DNA from 2 places in the Actinomadura sp. NAK00032 genome. Region 1 is predicted to be linked to the other one. Evidence: riboswitches for the same ligand, from Rfam matches in the RefSeq annotation. Region 1 holds a riboswitch; the other holds the start of a gene.
What was found. A riboswitch is a leader RNA that binds a small molecule or an ion and turns the genes downstream of it on or off. The one in region 1 is predicted to bind cyclic di-AMP.
Positions count from the first base shown of each region.

Region 2: it holds a riboswitch for cyclic di-AMP, as region 1 does, so the genes downstream of both, HUT06_RS14810 (CHAP domain-containing protein) here and HUT06_RS03095 (NlpC/P60 family protein) in region 1, are expected to answer to the same signal.

Region 1 covers NZ_CP054932.1:618,029-628,415, forward strand. The annotation lists gene HUT06_RS03055 (PQQ-binding-like beta-propeller repeat protein) at 1-857, shown strand, start outside; gene HUT06_RS03060 (TIGR03086 family metal-binding protein) at 847-1,416, opposite strand; gene HUT06_RS03065 (TetR/AcrR family transcriptional regulator) at 1,487-2,089, shown strand; gene HUT06_RS03070 (hypothetical protein) at 2,296-2,682, shown strand; gene HUT06_RS03075 (MFS transporter) at 2,673-4,121, opposite strand; gene HUT06_RS03080 (DUF4396 domain-containing protein) at 4,248-4,850, shown strand; gene HUT06_RS03085 (BlaI/MecI/CopY family transcriptional regulator) at 4,901-5,281, shown strand; gene HUT06_RS03090 (M56 family metallopeptidase) at 5,268-6,302, shown strand; cyclic di-AMP (ydaO/yuaA leader) riboswitch at 6,405-6,552, shown strand; gene HUT06_RS03095 (NlpC/P60 family protein) at 6,558-7,607, shown strand; gene HUT06_RS03100 (TMEM165/GDT1 family protein) at 7,931-8,515, shown strand; gene HUT06_RS03105 (TetR family transcriptional regulator) at 8,841-9,428, opposite strand; gene HUT06_RS03110 (aldo/keto reductase) at 9,563-10,387, shown strand, end outside.
Region 2 covers NZ_CP054932.1:3,146,848-3,157,234, forward strand. The annotation lists gene ctaD (cytochrome c oxidase subunit I) at 1-1,319, shown strand, start outside; gene HUT06_RS14790 (cytochrome c oxidase subunit 4) at 1,323-1,733, shown strand; gene HUT06_RS14795 (Ig-like domain-containing protein) at 1,920-3,155, shown strand; gene HUT06_RS14800 (M48 family metallopeptidase) at 3,163-4,542, opposite strand; gene HUT06_RS14805 (hypothetical protein) at 4,620-5,939, opposite strand; gene HUT06_RS14810 (CHAP domain-containing protein) at 5,979-6,824, opposite strand; cyclic di-AMP (ydaO/yuaA leader) riboswitch at 6,833-6,975, opposite strand; cyclic di-AMP (ydaO/yuaA leader) riboswitch at 7,121-7,320, opposite strand; gene HUT06_RS14815 (C40 family peptidase) at 7,827-8,888, opposite strand; gene HUT06_RS14820 (NYN domain-containing protein) at 9,078-10,343, opposite strand.

The DNA.
Region 1 (10,387 bases):
GGAGGCGCGTCTACGTCGGCGGTTACGCGGACTCCTCCCGCGACAGCGACAGCAGCCGCGTGTTCGCCCTGGACACCGGTTCCGGCCGTCGGCTGTGGGAGCACCCCGACGGCACGCTGCTGCTCGGCGAAGCGCAGTCAGGTCGGCACATGTACCTCTTCCACCGGTCCGATAGCAGGAAGTCGCTGGTGTACGCGCTGAACACCGGCACCGGCAAGAGGGCCTGGAGCCACGAAGCCGGGATCGTCTGGGAGATGACCGCCCACGGGAACGTCGTCTACTACGTCGCGAGCAGTTACGACGAGCCGGGCCCGCAACTCCACGCGCTGAACGCCGACACCGGCAAGCGGCTGTGGAAGGCTCCCTTCGCGAACGACCTCGCTGGCCGGCCGGAGTCGCTGAACGTGATCGGCGGCGTCCTGTACGGGATCGGTGAGGACGGCACCGTCTCGGCCCGCGACCCAGGCAACGGTGCGCCCCTCTGGAACACCCCAACGGGCCTTCGCGACTTCTCGGATTCGGGGCTCCCCGTGGTGTCCGGTGGGGTCGTCTACGTCAGCGGTAACGCCGATACCCAGGGAAACAAGGGGCAGGCGGTCGCGTTCAACGCGAAGACCGGCGCGGTGTTGTGGCGCCGTGAGCTTCCCCAGGTGAGCTCCTCACCCACCCTCTCGTCCGGGACGGTCTATGTCGCCACGAAGACCGGCGAACTGCACCTCCTGAACGCCGGTGACGGCACCTCCCTGGGGAAGGTCCAGTTGGCGGACGACCGCGACCCCACCGCGCTGGTGTCCGGCGGAGTGGTCTACTTCAGCGCCGGTGATGGCCACCTGCGCGCGGCCACCATCACCCACTGACCCCACCCGCCGCCGTCCACTCCGGGTCGCGGCCCAGGAGGGCGGCGAGGTTGTCGATCGCGGGACGGTCCGGATCCTCGGCTAGCGGCGGGCTGTAGACGCCGCCGGGCCCGTTGAGGGGACTGCCCGGAGCGGTGTTGGCGCGGGCCAGCGGCAGTGCTGCTTCGGCCAGGCGGGACGGCACGACGGGCGTGGTCCGCAGCGCGCGCGCCAGATCCCAGCGGTGGACCAGCATGTCGACGGTGTGGACGCCGAGCACCAGTTCGGTCGGTGTCGGGCCGCGCTGCGGCAGGTTCACGGTCTCACCGGCCTGCTCCAGCACGGCGAGGCAGCGGGCGGCGATGCGGGCGAAGTCGTCGCGAGGGTCCGCGCTCGCTTCGACGGGCGGCAGCGCCGTCCGGGCGATGGCCTCGTGCCGCTCGTTCATGTGGCGGAGCAGGTCGGCGACCGTCCACCCCTCGCAGGGTGTCGGGCCGTCCATCGCGGAGTCGGGGACAAGGGCGACATCGTGGCCCAGCAGGGCGAGCGCGATGGCGTCGAGCCGGAGCAGATCGGTCATGTCGGACGCTCCTCATTTGGCGAACGGTCGTACGCCAAAATAGCGTACGGCCGTTCGCTAGTGTGGGGCCATGTCTCCTCGTCACTCGGCGGCCGAAGCGGCCCGGACCCGCGACCGGATCGTGCGGGCCGCGATGCGGGACGCCTCTCGGCTGGGGCTGGAGGGGCTGACCCTCGGCACGCTCGCGGGGCGGCTCGGCATGAGCAAGGCGGGCCTGGTCGGCCCGTTCGGCTCCCGCGACCGCCTGCAGATGGCCGCGCTCGACCAGGCCGGCGAGGTCTTCCGCGCGGCGGTCGTCGCCCCCCTGGCGGACCTGCCGCCCGGCCCCGAGCGCCTGGGCCGGCTGATCGACGGCTGGGTCGGCTACCTGGCCGACTGCCCGTTCCCCGGCGGCTGCTTCCTCACCGCCGCGTCGGCCGAACTGGACGGGCGGCCGGGACCGCTGCGCGACCGGCTGCGCGAGATCGTCGCGTCCCAGCGCCGGGCGCTGACGGCCGAGATCGCCGCCGCCCAGGCCGGACTGCCCGGCCCGCACCGCCCCGCCGAGGAGGTCGCCACGGTGATCGCCGGCCTGGCCATGGCGGCCAACCAGGAGATCCAGCTGCTGGAGGACGCCTCGGCGCCGGCCCGCGCCCGCGCCGCCATGCGCCACGCGGCCGGCCTGGCCGCTTGACCCCTCCAGCGCCCGACCCATTGTTGGCACTGCGTTACCCGGGTGTTCCTTGCGCATCGGCCCGGCGCGCCTCCCCGCCACGACCAAGATCGAACTTGGTGTGACGGCCCGGCGAACAATGGCGCGGGCCCTTCCGCCGGCGGATCCGCCGACCGAAGATCAACACCGAGCGGCGCGATCATCTCGCGCCCGGTGGAAGGGGCACGATGAAGGCACTGATGAAGACGGCCGTGGTGGGCCTCGGCATCGCGGCGGCGAGCATCGCGGTCGCGCAGCCGGCGCTGGCCAACTCCTTCGGGCCGGTCTCGGTCGGCGACGGCACCGTCTCCTACAACGACGGTGGCGACCAGTTCTGCGCCCAGGCGTACAACACCGACGGCGCCCGCTGGGTGCAGGTGACGCTCGTCCCGATCAGCCGGTCGGGCCCGAGCCCGTCCTGGAAGGACTACAACAACTACTACGGCAACTCGGGCAGCACCTGCCGCAGCCTCGCCACCGCCTACGAGGACACCTACTACCGCGCCGACATCAAGACCTACTGGGGCGAGCGGGGGACGACCGTGACGCGCTCGTCTCGCTACTTCTACAGCTGATCGTCCACCGCCAGAACGACGGCACGTTCACCGCATCCGGGGCGGGGAGTCCGCAGGGTGACGGCGGCGAGTCCCGCGCCGGCGAGCGCGATGAGCGCGGCGCCGGTGAAGGCGGCGGAGAACCCGTCGGTGAGCGCGGGCAGGTCGCCGAGCTGGTCCGCTCCAGAAGCGGCGGCGATGGCGGTCATGGCCGCCAGGCCGAGCGCCGAGCCGACCTGGTAGCCGGTGTTGACGATGCCGGACGCGAGGCCGCCCTCCTCCGGACGGGCCGCTGACAGCGCGGTGCCGAGCGAGGGGATGAACGCCAGCGACATCCCGAGCGCGGCGACCAGCGAGGCCGGGAGCACGTCCACCCAGTAGTTGCCGTCCGGGCGGATCAGCGACAGCCAGCCCAACCCGGCGGCCAGCACCAGCAGCCCGGCGACGACGGCGGCCTTGGCGCCGAGCCGGCCCATGACGCGCGGCGCCAGGACGATCATCCCGAGCATGATCAGCGCGGTCATCGGCACCAGCGCCGCGCCCGACGGGAAGGCGCTGTAGCCGAGCACCTGCTGCAGGTACAGGTTCAGGAAGAACCACATCGGGATCCACGCGCCGCCGAGCAGCAGCTGCGCGAGGTTGGCGGCGGCCAGGTTCGGCGCACGGAAGATCGACAGCGGCATCAGCGGCGCCCGGCGGTAGGCCTGCAGCGCCAGGAACACCCCCAGCAGCACCAGCCCGCCGGCCATGACGGCCCAGGTCTCCAGTGCGTCCCAGCCGACCTCGGGCGCGCGGACGACGGCGAAGACCAGGCCGCCCAGCCCCGCGGTGACGGTCAGCGCGCCGAGCACGTCCACCTTGCCGCGGGCGCCGCCCCCGCCGCCGGGCATCAGCGCGGGCGCGGCGGCCAGCGCGATGAGGGCGATGGGGATGTTGATGTAGAAGACCCAGGGCCAGGACAGGTACTCGGTGATGACGCCGCCGAGGAACACGCCCGCGGTACCGCCGGCCGGTGCCGCCGCACCGTACAGGGACAGCGCCCTGGTCAGCTCGCGCGGCTCGGAGCCGAACAGCATCATCAGCAGGGTCAGCGCGGCGGGCGCGATGAACGCGGCGCCGACGCCCTGGACGGCCCGTCCGGCCAGCTCCACACCGACGTTTCCGGCGGCGCCCGCCATGGCGGACCCCGCGAGCAGGACGACCCATCCGGCGGAGAACAGCCGGCGGGCGCCGAACAGGTCCGACAGCCGGCCGCCGAGGAGCAGCAGGCCGCCGAACCCGACGACGTAGGCGTTGAACACCCAGGACAGGTTCTCCTGCGAGAAGCCGAGGTCAGCCTGGATGCGGGGCAGCGCCACGCCGATGATCGAAGTGTCCATGATCACCATGAACTGAGCGGTCGCGATCAGTGCCAGCGCCCACCAGCGGCGCGCGGCGGGCGGTGCGGAACGTCCGGACATGACTCTCCTCCTCCTACCCCTAGGGGGTATCTATTCGGCGAGCGCTTACCCTAGGGGGGTATAGTTCCCGACGCAACCCCCGGCGCCCCGCGCCAATTCCCGAACCCCTCGAAGGAGACCCCCGAAATGACCGCCCAAGACCGAGAAGGACCCGCCCACCACAGCGACCAGCACCCACCCGGCCACACCCACCACGCTGCAGACGAGCAGGGCCGTCCCTCAGGCGGCCATGCGGGCGGCCACGGCGGACATGTAGGCGGTCACGGGGACGGGCATGGCGGCGCGGCGGGGGCGGTGTCGTGGGGGATGGCGGCTCAGGCGACGCTGCACTGCCTGACCGGCTGCGCCATCGGCGAGGTGCTCGGCATGGTGATCGGGACGGCGCTGGGGTGGTCGAACGCGGCCACGATCGTCCTGGCGGTCTTCCTCGCGTTCGTCTTCGGCTACGCGCTGACCATGCGCGGCGTCCTCAAGGCGGGGTTGACGCTGCGCGCGGCGTTCGGCGTGGCACTGGCCGCCGACACCGTCTCGATCGCGGTCATGGAGGTGCTGGACAACGCGGCCATGGTGGCGATCCCAGGCGCGATGGAGGCCGGCCTGGCGGACCCCCTGTTCTGGGGCGCGCTCGCCATGGCCTTCTTGCTCGCGTTCATTGTCACCACGCCGGTCAACCGGTGGATGATCGGCCGCGGCAAGGGCCACGCCGTCGTGCACCAGTACCACCACTGACCCGGCGCACGGTCGCTCCGGCACAATGTGGGCAGGACGGAGGTGAGCGCGTGGCCGGACTGGGCGGGTCGCTCGAACGCTCCATCATGGACGTCCTGTGGAGGGCGCCCGAACCACTGCGGGTACGGGAACTACTGGCGAAGCTGAACGAAGACTCCGACAAGGGGCTCGCCTACAACACCGTGCAGACCGTTGCCGAACGCCTGGCACAGAAGGGGCTCCTGCGGCGCACCCAGGACGGGACGGCCTTCCGCTACGGCCCGACCCGCGCGCGGGAGGAGTACGCCGTCGAGCTGATGCTGGACGCGCTGACCGACGCCCCCGACCACGGCGCGATCCTCGCCCGCTTCGCCGAGAGCGTCCCCGCCGAGGACGCCCGCCACCTGCTGGACGCCCTGCGGCGCCGGACGTCCGACGGTGACGAGGCATGACCCCGTGATCTTCCTGGTCGGCGCGCTCATCGCCTCGGCGGCCCTGCTGGGGTGCCTGGCCGGGCCGGTCCTCGACCGGATCCGGGGCGGCGCCCTCGGCCCCCGGACGGCGGTGGCCTGCTGGACGGCCGCGCTCGCGGGCACCGTCATCGCCAGTTCCGGAGTCGTCGCGGTCGCGCTGATCTCGCCGCCGGGGCCCGCCCACGGACTGCTGACGATGCTGCGCGACTGCCTGCCCCACCACGGGAGCGAGGCGATGATCATGGCGGCCGGTGCCAGCCTGGTGCTGCTGACCGCCTGCGGAGCGAGGCTGGCGCGCGGGGCGTCGCGCCTGGTCCGCGCCCTGCGGCACCGCCGCCGGCACTGGGAGATGCTGCACCTGGTCGCCCGGCAGCACGCCGGCCACGCGGACGTCCTCGTACTCGACCACCCGGCGCCCGTGGCCTACTCGCTGTCCGCGCGCCGCCGCGCGATCGTGCTCAGTACGAGAGCCCAGGACGTGTTGAGCGCCGCCGAACTCGGAGCCGTCCTCGCCCACGAGCGAGCCCACCTCCGCCAGCGCCACCACGCACTGCTGCTCGTCTTGGACGTGGCACATGCCCTGCTCCCGTGGCTGCCGACCGTCCGCCGCGCCAGAGCACGACTACCGCTGCTCCTGGAAATGGCAGCGGACGACACAGCGGCGCGCACCCACGGACCACAAACGCTCGTCCAGGCCCTATGCAGACTCACCCCGAACGCACTCGCAACCCCCGGCTCCCTATCGGCCACCGGCCCCCTCCCCGCCCCCGGGCCGCTCGGCACCTCGGGGGTGGGACTCGGCGGGGGCGGCGGCTTGGGCGCGGTAGGGGGCTCGGGGGCGGACGGACTGGCGGCGCGCCTGCGGCGGTTGGAATCCGGCGAACCGGCGCAGCCGCGTGGACTGTTCCGGGTGGTGGCGCCGCTGTTCGTGGGCGCGGCGGTCGCGGGCCCGCTCACTGGCGCCGCCCTTGCGGTCGGCCGGCTGGCGGTGCTCTGCTGATGCGGCTGGGGTGTTTGCCGTAATCCGCGCCTTGAGTGGCGAATGAAGCGGCTATCTCCTACGCTGCGTAGGAGCCATGGTGACGAGCCCCCGCCGGGGGCGGCGATGGCGACGCCGAATCCTGCGGCCCACCGGCCGCGGAACCGGGGACCCGATCTCCACCGGGGTGAATCCGCTCCCTCTGCGGGGCGGTAGGGCGACTCTGGCCCGAACCCGTCAGCTGACCCGGTAGGCGGCACAGAGGAGGACGACCGCATGCAGCGACGCGCTGCCGTCATCGGCACGCCGAAACGCCGCACCCGCACCCCCCGAACCGTCACGGCATGGGCGGTATCGGCCGCCGTGGCCGCGGCGCTCCTCGCACCGGCGCCCGCGTCCGCCGCGCCCGAGCCGTCCCGCCGGGAACTCACCGCGCAGCAGAAGAAGCTCGCGGACGACGCCGAGAAGCTCAGCGAGCAGTACAACGGGCTGCGGGAGCGGCTGAAGCAGGCCCAGCGCGCCGCCAAGGTGGCCGAGGGCAACGCCGTCCGCCAGAAGAAGGCACTGGACGACGCCCGCACCAGGATCGTCAAGCTCGCAGCGGACAGCTACAAGAACGGCCCGGCCGACCCTGCCGTCGCCTTCGCCTCCGCTAAGGACCCGCAGAGCGTCCTGGACCGATCGGCGACGCTCAACTACTTCGCCCGCCAGGACGGCGACCGCGTCGCCCACCTGCTGCAGACGATGCAGGCCGCCGAACGCTCCCGCAAATCGGCCGAAGCGCGCGCGAAGCAGGTGCGCGAACTCACCGACGAGGCCAAGAAGAAGCGCCGGGAGCTCCAGACCAGGCTCAAGAAGGTCGAAGCCAAGCTCGGTGTCGGCACCCCCATCCGCGGCAACGGCGGTCCCATCCCCGACGTGGACCCCGCCGGCGCCTCGGCCAAGGCGATGACCGCCGTCCGGGCCGCGCTGAACCAGCTCGGCGTGCCCTACTCCTGGGGCGGCGGCACCGCGTCCGGCCCGTCCTACGGCACCGCGCAGGGCGCCAACATCAAGGGCTTCGACTGCTCCGGCCTGACCCTGTACGCCTACGCCCAGGTCGGGATCAACCTCCCGCACTACACCGGCGCCCAGTACAACGCGGGCACGCACGTGTCCGAGTCCCAGCTCAGGCCCGGCGACCTGGTGTTCTTCCACAGCGACCTGCACCACATGGGGCTCTACATCGGCGGCGGCAAGATGGTCCACGCCCCGCAGACCGGCGACGTCGTCAAGATCAGCCCGATCGCCGGACGGTCCTTCGCCGGCGGCGTCCGCGTCGCCTGACGCGCTCTCCGCGGACCGGCGTCCCCGGGGCGGCGGGGACGCCGCCGTCCGAACCGGGTCGATTGCCCTGCCGGACGTTTTGGCTACACTGGGCCCGGCGAAGGGGAGTAGTCCTGTAACACCGCTGGTCGACACGCTGGACGTCCTTGGACGTCCCGGCCACCGGGCCCCGCACCGGGGTGGACGAGACCTTCGGCCACGGCATGACGTGGCCCGTACGACCGTGCGGGCCGTCCGATCGTGCCGGGCCGAGTGGTCCTCCCGTCGCCCGCCCAGGGTGCCGGCCGAAGTCCGCGGCCCGGCCCCGGCAGAAGGCACCGCCCATGACCCTGGACCCGCTCGCGATCCTCACCGCCTTCGGCTTGATCTTCCTCGCCGAGCTGCCCGACAAGACGATGTTCGCCTCGCTGGCCATGGGCACGCGCATGCGTCCGCTCTACGTGTGGTTCGGCACGTCCACGGCGTTCATCGTGCACGTCGCGATCGCCGTGGGCGCCGGCAGCCTGCTCAGCCTGCTGCCGGGCATGGCCGTCAAGCTCGTGTCGGCCGCCCTGTTCGCCTTCGGCGCCATCATGCTGATGCGCGGCGGAGGCGACGACGACGATGACGACAAGGCGGGCCAGGCCATCACGCGGTTCTGGCCGTCCTACGTCGCCGCCTTCACGGCCGTGTTCATCAGCGAATGGGGCGATCTGACCCAGATCACCACCGCCAACCTGGCCGCCACCAACGGATGGCTGCCCACGGCGATCGGCTCGGCGGCCGCCCTGATGTCGGTCTCGGCCCTGGCCCTCCTGGCGGGCCGCTTCATCGCCAACAGAGTCCCGCTGAAGACCGTCCAGCGCATCGGCGGCCTGTGCATGGCGGCCCTGGCCATCTGGACCCTGATCGAAGCCTTCACCATGTAACCCCCGAACCGCGTCCGAACCAGAAACACCAACCCCCCAACCACCAGAACAGCCCTGAGAAACGGTCATCAAGCCCGCATGCCCGGGACCGGCTGATGCGCGCGTCATCGTCGTTCGCCTGGTCCTGAGCGCATCGGCCGCCGGATCGGTTCGGCGGGTCGGCCGCCGATTCGGTCTCCGGGACGGCCTCCGGGGGCGGCCTCCGGGGGCGGCCTCGGGGCGGCCGCCGGCGGGGCGCGGGGCCGACCGTTACGCGGGCCGGTTGATCGCGGTCACCTGCGACCGGCAGGGGTTCTGGTGCCGGGCAGTTGAGTCTTGCGGCGGGCTAGTGGGATTGAAGGCCGGTGAGGATCAGGGAGATGACGGCCTCGGACTGCGCTTCGGTTTCGGGGGAGTTCCACTCTGCGGCGTGGGTCGGGTCGTGGAAGCGGGTGGTCGCGTCGAGGACGGCTCGCGCGAGTGCTTCCGGGTCGCCGGGTGTGAAGGTGCCGGTGGTCATGCCGTCGGCGACGATGGCGCGGACCTCGGCGAGGAGGAAGTCGACGTGGGCGGAGGAGACGGCGCTGTGATCCGCCGCCAGCACCCGGAAGGTGGCGAAGAGTTCCGGGTCTTCCCGTGCCTTCGTCCACTTCATGGCGAACATGGTGGTGAGCAAGAGGTGCAGCCGGTCGGGCGGGGCCAGGCCCGAGGCTCGGACCGTCGCGGTGAGCTGGTCGCGCACCCGATCGAGCCAGCGCCGTATCACGGCCTCGCGCAGTGCTGCCTTGGACGGGAAGTGCCGGTACACGCTGCCGTGGCTCACCCCTAGGAGCCGCGCGACGTCGAGCACGGTCGTCTTCTCCGGACCGTGGCGGCGCAGCACCTCTTCGGTGGCCGACACGATCGTCTCCGCGTTGAGCGGGCCTCCGCGCATCAGATCTCCCCGTGCCTCTACGGGCGCGAACGTACGGCAACGCGCTGACGGATGTCAAAGTCTGTCAGTCTGTCACTGATAGTTCGAGTGACAGATATTGACATCTGTCATTTGATGTTCGTACGGTGCAGGGCATGGAGACACCGGATGGACGTGCGCTCAGCACTGCGACCGCGTCGTTCGCGGGACGCACCGTGTCCCGCGTCGGTTACGGCGCGGCCCAGCTCGACCGCCTGCGCAGCAGCCCCGGCGACGCCGTCGCGCTGCTGCGCCGCGCGGTCGAGCTGGGCGTGGACCACGTGGACACCGCCGACTTCTACGGCTTCGGCTTCGCCAACGCCGTGATCCGCGAAGCCCTGCGCCCGGAGGACGGCGTGCTGGTCGTCACCAAGGTCGGCGCCGCTCCCGACCCCGACGGACGCCTGCCGCTGCGGCTCGCGCAGCGGCCCGAGCAACTGCGGGCGAGCGTGGAGGAGAACCTGCGCGGCCTCGGCGTCGAGCGGCTCCCCGTGGTCAACCTCCGGCGCCTCGACACCGGCCCCGGGCTGCGTCCCACCGGGGACCAGGTGGTCGACCTCGACGACCAGCTCGCGGTCATGACCGCTCTCCGCGACGAAGGCAAGATCGGCGCGATCGGCCTGAGCAGTGTCAGCCTCGCCAACCTGCGCCGCGCCCTGCCGGCGGGCATCGTCTGCGTGCAGAACGCCTACAGCGTCGTCTCCCGTGACGACGAGGCCATGCTGAGTCTCTGCACGTCCGAGGGCATCGCGTGGGTGCCGTTCTTCCCGCTCGGCGGGGCCTTCCCCGGCCTTCCCAAGGTCACCGAGGAGCCGGCCGTCCACGCCGCGGCCGTGTCGCTGGGCGTCACGCCGTCGCAGGTCGGCCTCGCCTGGCTGCTGCACCACGCCCCCAACGTGCTGCTCATCCCCGGCACCGCCGACCCCGCCCATCTGGAGGCC
Region 2 (10,387 bases), 2.5 Mb from region 1:
ACATGCTGGCGTACTGGCTGTTCCTGTTCGGCAGCCTGATCGTCATCGCGGGCTTCCTGACCCCGGGCGGCGCGGCCAGCTTCGGATGGTTCGCCTACGCCCCGCTGTCGGACGCGGTCCGCTCGCCGGGCATCGGCGGCGACATGTGGGTGATGGGCCTGGCGATGTCGGGTTTCGGCACCATCATGGGCGCGGTCAACTTCATCACCACGATCCTGTGCATGCGCGCGCCGGGCATGACGATGTTCCGGATGCCGATCTTCACCTGGAACGTCCTGCTGACCTCCATCCTGGTCCTGCTGGCGTTCCCGGTCCTCGCCGCCGCGCTGCTGGCCCTGGAGGCCGACCGCAAGCTGGGCGCGCACATCTTCGACGCCGCGCACGGCGGCGCGCTGCTATGGCAGCACCTGTTCTGGTTCTTCGGGCATCCGGAGGTCTACATCATCGCGTTGCCCTTCTTCGGCATCGTGACGGAGATCCTCCCGGTGTTCAGCCGCAAGCCGGTCTTCGGCTACATCGGCCTGGTCTTCGCGACCATCAGCATCACCGGCCTCTCCATCACGGTGTGGGCGCACCACATGTTCGTGACCGGCCAGGTCCTGCTGCCGTTCTTCTCCTTCATGTCGTTCCTCATCGCCGTGCCCACGGGGGTGAAGTTCTTCAACTGGGTGGGGACGATCTGGCGAGGACAACTGACGTTCGAATCGCCGATGCTGTGGTCGCTGGGCTTCCTGGTGACGTTCCTGTTCGGCGGTCTGACCGGCGTCATCCTGGCGTCCCCGCCGATGGACTTCCAGCTGTCGGACTCCTACTTCGTGGTGGCGCACTTCCACTACGTCGTCTTCGGCACCGTGGTGTTCGCGATGTTCGCGGGCTTCTACTTCTGGTGGCCGAAGTGGACCGGCAAGATGCTCAACGACAAGCTCGGCCACGTGCACTTCTGGCTGCTGTTCATCGGCTTCCACGGCACGTTCCTCGTGCAGCACTGGCTGGGTGCGGCGGGCATGCCGCGCCGGTACGCCGACTACGCCGCCGAGTTCCACGGGCTGAACGAGATCTCGACGATCTTCTCGTTCATCCTGGGCGCCTCGATGCTGCCGTTCTTCTACAACGTCTACATCACGTGGAAGAAGGGCAAGAAGGTCGAGGTCGACGACCCGTGGGGCTACGCCAACTCGCTGGAGTGGGCGACGTCCTGCCCGCCGCCGCGGCACAACTTCAACTCGATCCCGAAGATCCGTTCCGAGCGGCCGGCGTTCGACCTGCACCACCCGCACGTGGGTGCCAAGGGCGAGCTCGCCGGGGCGAAGGGGGAGTAGCCGATGCGCGTCCAGGCGTTCATGTTCTACGGCTGCGCGGTCTTCTTCCTCGCGACCGACGTCGTGTACTGGCTCTGGTCCAAGGACTGGACGGGCACGACGGCGCTCGGCCTCGCGGTCGGCCTCGCCGGGCTGATCGGTTTCTACGTCCACTTCACGATCCGCCGCCTGGAGCGGGCGAACTCGGGCCCGCTGTTCGAGGACGACCCGCAGGGCGAGATCGCGGACGCGGCCGGTGAGCTGGGCTTCTTCAGCCCGCACAGCTGGTGGCCGCTGTGGGTCGCGCTGTCGGCCTCGGCGGTGGCGCTCGGCATCGTGTTCGGCTGGTGGCTGGTGATCCTCGGCGTGGCCAGCGCGATCCTGACCACCATCGGTCTCGTCTTCGAGTACTACCGGGGTCATTTCGCCCACTAGTCGGTAAAAGACTCCCATCGGGGGCCGGTGTCCGCTTTTTAGCGGGTACCGGCCCTTTCACATACTGGGCGCCGTTCCAGCCACCGGGCTGGGCAAGGCGGACCGATCGCCCAGGAGGACGACCGGGGGGTCCACATGCGGGTGGGTGGCTCAGGACCGGGGGAGCGGGGCCGGCGCACTGCCGCCGTGCTCGTCGGCGCGAGCGTCGTGGCGGGGGCCGCGGCGTGCTCGGGCGGCGAGCCGGAGGCCGCGGACGCGGTACGGCTCGCGGTCTCACCGGTGAGCGGCGGCGGCAAGCTCAAGCCGGACAGCCAGATCGACGTCCGGGCGCACAGCGGCACGATCGAGAGCGTCACGGTGTCGACCGGGAAGGGCGATGTCGAGGGGGACCTCAGCGCCGACCGGACGCAGTGGCGGTCGCGCTGGTCGCTGGAGCCGGGGAAGACCTACACGGTCGCCGCGACGGCGCTCGGCGAGGACGGCCGGACCCGCACGGTGTCCAGCCGCTTCACCACGGCCGAGGCCGCCAAGACGAACGGCGTGACGGTCGAGGCGCCCTACAACAAGGAGACGGTCGGGGTCGGCATCCCGATCATCATGAACTTCGAGGAGCCGGTGAAGGACCGGGCGGCGGTCGAGCGGGCGCTGGAGGTCACGGCGGACCGGACCGTCGAGGGCGCCTGGCACTGGTTCGGCGACCAGCAGGTCGTGTTCCGCACCAAGCAGTACTGGCCCGCCCACACGAACGTGAGGTTCCGGGCGCACCTGGCCGGCGTGCGCACCGGCGGGGACGTCTACGGCGGCAAGAACTACGCCGTCGACTTCAAGATCGGCGATTCGCACGTGTCCACCGCGGGCGAGGACAGCCACAAGATGGTCGTCAAGGTCAACGGCAAGAAGGTCAAGACCATCCCGACCAGCATGGGCCGCGGCGGGTCCCGCAAGTACACCACCACCAACGGCGTCCACCTGACGATGGCCAAGGAGGACCCCACCGTCATGACGTCGGAGTGGATGGGCGTCAGCCCCGGAAGCCCCGGCGGCTACAGCCTGACCGTGTACAAGGCCGTGCGCATCTCCAACAGCGGCGAGTACGTGCACAGCGCGCCGTGGTCGGTCGGCTCCCAGGGGAGCGAGAACGTCAGCCACGGGTGCATCAACATCAGCCCGTCCAACGCCAAGTGGTTCTACAACCTCAGCTACCGCGGCGACCCGGTCGAGGTGACGGGCACCAGCCGGAAGCTGGAGCCCGACAACGGCTGGGGCTTCTGGCAGGTCGGCTGGAACGACTGGGTGAAGGGCGGCGCGCTGAAGCGGCCGGTGACGACCGCGCCGCGCCCTGACGCGGCGACCCTGTCCGCGCGGCAGGGGCAGGGCTCGCAGCAGAAGGCGCCGCAGAAGCAGGGCGCCGAGGGGAACTGACGCCCGCTCAGCGCAGCGGAGGCGGGACCGGGACGCGGTTCATCCGGGCCCAGTCGCGGGCCATCGCGATCCGGTCCGGCCCCGCCGGGTGCGTCATCCACAGGAGGCGCTCCAGGGCGTCGGGGCTCAGATCGGAGATGTTGCGCACCGACAGCTCGTGCTGCATCGACACGAACGTCGCCGGGTCGCGGGTGAGCTGGAGGGCGTGCGCGTCCGCGCGGGCCTCGATGCGCCGGCTGACCAGGTTCTGGACGGGGGCGGAGACCTGCGTCCCGGCGGCGACGAGCGCGAGCACCAGCGCGACGGTGCGCGGGTCCGCCGCCGCCCGCCCGCGGGAGGCGGCCCCGGGCGGGCCGCCGGGATCGACCCCGGCACGCCGCAGGAGCCGCGGAGAGGTCATCAGGAGGTACAGCAGGCACAGCGCCCCGGCCACGCCCAGCGCGCCCACCAGCGTGCCCCACAGGACGTCACGGCGCTTCGCGTGGCCGAGCTCGTGCCCGACGATCGACTCGATCCGCGGGCGCGGCGACTTCAGCAGCGTGTCGTATAGGACGATCCGCCGCGTGGAGCCGAACCCCGACACGTAGGCGTTCAGCGACGTCGTCCGCCGGGAGGCGTCGGCGACCAGGACGTCCTTCACCGGCACACCGTCCCGCTTCGCCATCGCGAGCAGGTCGCTGCGCAGCTGCCCCTGCGGCAGCGAGTGGAACTTGTTGAAGACCGGCTCGACGGCGATCGGGTAGATGAACGACACGAGCACGACGAGCGCGAACCCGCCGGCGGCGGCGCCCGTCCACCAGTAGCGCGGGAACCGGCGCACCACCGCGTACAGGAGCAGCAGCGCGACCGTGTAGATGACGCAGGTGACGCCGAGGGACTTCAGCTGGTCGACCAGCCACGCGGGCCAGCTCTGCGTCGACAGCCCGTACCGGCGCAGCACCGACTCGCCCCAGATGTCGAACGGCAGCCCGGCGACGCGCAGCACGGCGACGAGCACGACCGCCGCGAGCGCGATCTTGAGGGGACGGCGCCGGGTGCGGGCGGTGACCCGGCCGACGAGGCGCGCGCCGAGCGGGGTGAGGCCGAGCACGAGGACCACCGCGAGCCCCACCAGCAGCCCCGCGTAGGCGGGCGGGTTCACGGCCGAGTCGAACGCCCTGGACCGCGCGATCTCGGCGGGGGAGAAGTCGAGCGCCGGGTCGGCCCGCACATGCCCGCCGGGCACGTGCCCCGGCAGCGGGTTCCACGGCGTGGTCAGCGCGAGCACGGCCGCCACGGCCGCGAACAGCACCAGAGCGGCGACCCCCGCCGCGACCCGAGCCCCCCGCATCCCGGCCCCGGCCGAGTCCCGCTCAACGCGGCTCCCCGCCACCTCAACGGCCCCCACGCCCCCCGCCTCGCTTCGCTCACTCGTGTCTTCTGTGGGGGGTCGACCCCCCACGCCCCCCGCTTCGCTTCGCTCACTCATGCGAGCTCCTTCTTCACGTAATCGCGCCACAGGGCGGTGAAGCGGTCCCGGGTGAGGCCGAGCACGTCGCGCAGCGCGGCGGCCTCCGGGACGCGCCCGGCGGCCCGGTAGAGCCGGACGAGCGTCGCCTCACCGTACCGGTCGGCGACCATCCGGCAGGCGAGCCAGGACTCCTGGTAGGCCTGGGAGAGCCGCGGGGAGCCGCCCGCGAAGGCGGCCGGCGCCGGGAGGGCGGCGGGCAGCCGCCCGGCGGCGACCTCGCGGCGCAGCTCGCCGGCCGCCGACCGGACGCCGATCTTGACGCGCCGGTAGCCGACGTAGTCGGCGAAGCCCTCGATCAGCCACAGCGGGGTCCGCCGGTCCCGGGCGCCGCCGGTGGCGACATGGGTCAACTCGTGCGTGAGGACGACGTCGCGCCCGAGGCCGTTGAGGCGGCCGAAGGTGCCGGGGGAGACGATGACGCGGTCCTCGCCGCGGCCGGTGCCGCCCGCCGGCGCGACCGTGGCGAGCGCGGCGATCTCGCCGAGGCTCTGCCCGGGGCCCGCGAGCGCGGACGCCAGGCCCGCGTCGGCGGGGACCAGTGCGACGACCCGCTGCGCCCAGCCGCGGCCGACGACGCCGGTGACGACCGGTACGGCGGCGTCCAGGCGGGCGGCGATGCCGTCGAGGCCCGTCGTGTCGCCGATGACGAGGCTGCTGCGGCCCTTGACCACGGTGAGGGGCCCGCCGTCCCAGATGTCGGCGTCGTCGGTGAGGCCGTGGGACGTCCCGTCCCCGGCGATCGTCCAGGTGCCGGAGCCCGGGGCCATCGCGAGGTAGCGGGTGCGGGCGACGTGGCCCTTGTCGAAGCCCCGCAGCCGGTAGCGCACCTCCACGCGGAGGACGGCGCCGTCCTCGGCCGCGGCCTGGACGTTGACGGCGCGCTCCTCCCAGCCTTCGAGGGGCAGCCGGCGGAGGTTGTCGTACATGCGGGACTGGGCGTCCTGGAACGTCCTGGGCGCCTCCCCGACGGTGGCGAGGAAGGCGAAGCGGTCGCCGGTCCGCACGGCCCGGGCGCGGTTGGCGAGGACGGTCCCGGCGGCGTCGAGGCTGAAGGGCCCGGCCGCGCGCGACCCGCCGCCGCGGGCCGCGCGGGCCGCCGGTGCCGCGCCGGCGCCGGCCCGCGCGCCGAGGAGGGCGCCGCCGCCCGCGAGCAGCGCGGCGGTCCCGCCCGCGCCGAGGACCAGGGCCCTGCGCCGCGTGACGGGACCGCCGCGCCGCGAGGCGTCCCGCTCGGGGGCGTCCCGCTCCGGGTCGTGGTCCCGAGCGTCCTCCATGCGCGCGATCCTATGCAGCCCGCGCCGCCGGGGAGGCCGTCACGACTTGTAGTCGGGGTATCCGTAGCCGACGATGTCACTGGCCGAGCGCACCTTGACCTGGACGGCGTTGCCGGTGTTGCCCTCGACGGTCTGGACGGTGCCCTCGCCGGCCTTCTTGATCACCATGCCGACGTGCCGGATGTCGGTGACCTTCTTGCCGCCGTCCCAGGCGAAGAAGACGATCGCGCCCGGCCTGGGCTCGGTGCCCCAGCGGCCGTGCTCCTGGAACCAGCGGGCGTGGGCGACCGTCCAGGCGTCGCTGCCGATCTGGTCGGTGAAGCCGATCTGCTCGCCGACCCAGGAGACGAACATGTCGCACCAGTTCGCGTCGCTGTAGCCGCCGAGGGAGCCGCCGTCGCGGGCGAGGGTCTGCTGCGCGCGGGACGTGCTCATGTACCACTGCTGGAACTTGGTCTCGCCGCCGCCGTCCTCCTTGACGCCGACCTGGGACCGGGCGAGTTCGATGGCCTGCGCGGCGGTGGGACGCGAGGCCGAGGCCCGCTTCCCGGCGGCGGCCGGCTCCGGCTCGGCCTTCGCGCTCTTGCCGGGGGACGGCGCGGACGGCTTCGGCGTCGTGGCCGCCTTGCTCCGCCCGCGCTTGGAGGCGTCCTTGGACGAGTTTCCGGACGAGCCCTTGTCCGCCTTCTTGGCGACGGCGGCGTCGGCCGCCGTGGTCGCCGCGGGGGCGGAGCCGAACGGCAGGACGGACGCCTGGGCGGTCACCGCGGCGGTGCCGAGTACGGCGGCGCCGACGAGGACGCCGCCGGTCGTCCGCCACGGGAGGGAAAGAGGGCTCGCCTTGCGGTGCTTGCCCGGGATCTTCTTGCGATGTGCGCCTGGCACGGGGGGTCTCCTCGACTTCCATGCCGCCTACCGGGTTAGCTGACGGGTTCGGGCGTGGAAGCCGCCCTACGGCCGCCCTTGGGCAGGCCGATTCACCCCGATGTGAAGGGACTGGATGGGTCCCCGGCTCCGCGTCCGGCGCGCTGGCGCGGCCGCGGACTCGGCGGTGGCGTGCCCGTTGCGGGCACGCCGGTTCGGATGGGGAGCGCTCGGCGGGCGGGGCCCGCGGAGCGCAGGGGGTCCGGGCGTGGCCGCATGATGGGCGGCCACGCCCAGGCAACGCTGCGGAATCTCTCCTTCGCTCTTCCAGACGCCTACCGGGTTAGCTGACGGGTTCGGGCGAGGAAGCTGGCCCTACGGCGGGCTCCACCGGAACGGGGCCGGGAGAGACGCACCGATTCACCCCGGGTGCCGGAATGCCCGTCCGGGAGGACTCCCGGACTCCGGCGATGTGGTTCCCCGGTTCCGCGCTGCGCGGATTCGGCGCTGCCGCTGCGCTCCTGGGGGCGAGATGGGGCCCGGCGCGGGACCTGTCTCCCGCGTGCGAACGAGCGGCGCCTGATGTTGTGCACGGACGTCGGGCCCGTTGCCGGGGGACGTCCGGGGAGGCTGGCCCCGAGGGACCGCCGTGGCCGCGCTCTCAGCGCCATGCCGCTGCGGGCGTGCGCACGGTGGGCCGGGCCGGCCGCGGTCCGCGTGCGGACCGCTGCGGCACCCCGCGGGTGCCGCGGGGACGGCGCGTGGGCCGTGCCGTCCCGAGGGGGGAGCGGCGCGTGGCTCGCGCCGCCGTCGCGCGGCTGACTGACGCGCCGCGCGGGGCCGCGGCGCCTGGTGGGCGTCGCGTGGCCACGGCGCCTGGAGGGCGCCGATGGGTGAGGACAAGGTACCAAAGCCCCAAGAGAAGGCAAACCCCCCCAAAATTAACAACGGACCAGGTCAAGCCTGGTCCGTTGTCGGGGGGAGCCGTTCCGCGGCCCCTCGGCGGGGGCGCGGAGGGACGCCTCAGGGGCGTCCGGCGCCGTAGTAGTTGTTCAGGTAGTAGCCCGAGGTGATGCTGACGATCTCAACGTTCTTGCCGGTGCGCGGGGCGTGGATCATCTTGCCGTTGCCCACGTACATGCCGACGTGGCCGAGGCTGCTGAAGAAGACCAGGTCGCCCGGCTGCAGGTTGCTCTTGGCCACCCGCTTGGTGGCGGCGTACTGGGAGTTGGTGGTGCGGGTGATGCCGACGCCCGCCGCGGCCCACGCCTTCATGGTCAGGCCGGAGCAGTCGTAGGAGCCCGGGCCCTCGGCGCCGTACTGGTACGGCTTGCCGAGCTGGGCGTAGGCGAAGTCCAGCGCCGCGCGCGGGGCGCCGCTCGCCGGGCCGTTGTAGGTGCCGCCGGTCGCCCCGCCGCCGGAGGACGACGAACCGCCGGAGGACGACGAACCGCCGCCGAGCCGCCGGACCAGCGCCTTCTGCTTCTCGACCTTCTTGTCGAGCTCGGCCCTCTTCTTCTTGATCTCCGCCTGCTTCTGCTTCATCTCGTCGTAGGCGGCCTTGGCCTGCGACTGCTCGCGGCGCAGGCGCTGCGCGGTGGCGAGGAACTGGGTGAGCTGGGAGCTGCGCTCGTGCGACAGGTGGGAGAAGACGGCCGCCTGGTCGAGGATCGACTGCGGGTCCTTGCTGCCCACGAAGCCCGTCACGTCCGTGGAGTCGCCGTTCTTGTAGGCGGCGGCCGCCATCTGGGCGATCTTGGAGCGCTGCTGCTCGAAGGTGGCCTGCTCCTCCTTGCTCGCCTTGTTCGCCGTTTCGTACTTCTTCTTCGCGACCTTGAGCTTCTCGCGGTTCTGGTTGTACTTCTCGACTTCCTGGTCGAACTGCTCGGTGAGCTTCTCGAGCTTCTTCTGCGCCTGGGCCTTGGTCGGCCTGGGGTCGGCGTGCGCCACCACCGGGGGGGAGACCAGGGCGGCGGTCACGGTCAGGCAGGCGGCGGCCGCCAGGCGGCGGGAGGCGCCTCTGCTCGCGGGGCCGCCCCTCCGGTCACGCTCGCGTGCCGGTGCCCCGATGAGATCTTTGGCCACGGTCGGTTTCGCCCCTCTCGTCCACGACGTCAGCGGACGACATTAGCGATGGGCAACAACCGTCACAACCGATTCGTCACTCTTTGATGGAGATCGACAGGCAACGTCCACTTTCCGTGGCGACAAGATCACGGATTGCGACCCGTCCCTTATCGCGGCCTTAAACCGTCCTTAACCGGCGGCGCCCGGTCAGGACCGGCCGAGCCGGCGCAGCAGCAGCGTCGACGGGCACGGCCGCGCGTCGGCGCGCCGGGCCGCGTCGGCGACCTCCCGGTCCGAGGACACCACCACCACGGGACGGCCCGGCGGCTCGGCCTGCACCAGCTCGCCGATCAGCTCGTCCGCGGTCTGCCCCGGGGCGCTGAACTTCACCCGGACGCCGCGCGGCGCCGCGATCGCCACCGGCGCGTCCAGCTCCGCGCCGTCGAACACGCAGGTCACCTCGGCGCGGGTCTGCGCGGCCAGCCCGCCGAGCCCGGACACCAGCCGGCTGCGCTGGTCCGACAGCGGCAGCTCCCCGTAGCCGGTCTTCGTGACGTTGTAGCCGTCCACGATCAGGTGCACCTGCGGCAGGGCCAGCAGCCGGTCGAGCAGCTGCGGGTCGCCGTCGGACAGGGCCCGGCCCGGCAGCGCGCGGTGCGCGAGACGGTCCGGCTCCAGCCCGCCGACCACGTCGGCCGGCCGCACGATGGTCGCGGGCAGCGCCAGCTCCCGGCGGACGCCCTGCGCCGCGTCCACGAGCGTGTCGAGCAGCATCCGCAGCCGGACGTCGTCGACGTTGCGCCCCTCCCGCGCGGCCCGCTTGGCGGCCTCCGCGGCGGTCTCCGCCCGCTCGGCGCGGGCGCGCAGCTTGCGCACCTCCTTCTCCGCCGCGGCCGTCGACTCGCCGGCCGCGGCCAGCCGCCGCTCGGCGTCCGCCACGACCGTGTCCGCGCGCTCCTCCGCCGCCCGGTACCGGGTGCGGGCGTCGTGCAGCTTGCGGCGCAGCTCGGCCACCTCGGCCTTGACCTCGCGCAGCTCGGCGCGCGCCTTCTCGTGCTCGGCGGAGCGCGTGGCGCGCGCGGCGGCCAGCTCCTCCTTCAGCGCGGTGACGCGGCGCTCGGCGGCCTCCTCCTCGGAGGCGGTCGCGGAGCGCTCCAGCTCCGCGCGGGCCGCGTCGACGAGCGCCGTCCAGCCGGCGGGCCGCAGCAGGTAGGCCAGCACCGCGACCCGGACCGGATCGGCGGCGGGCGGCACCCGCCCCGCCTCGACCTCCCCGACCAGGTCGGCCTGCGCCTCGCGCAGCGGCTCGGCGACCCGGCCGCGGAACGCGGCGTCCTTCTCCAGCACCGCCGCGATGTGCTGCCCCGCGAGCTTGGCGCGCTTGCGGCGCTCGAACCGCGCGAACCGGCGCAGCGGCACCGGGACCTCGTCGGCGGGCAGCGTCCCGATCAGCTCGGCGGCGGCCTCGACCACCGACTGCCGGACCGGTTCGGGGAGGGGCCTGCCCAGCTTCTCGT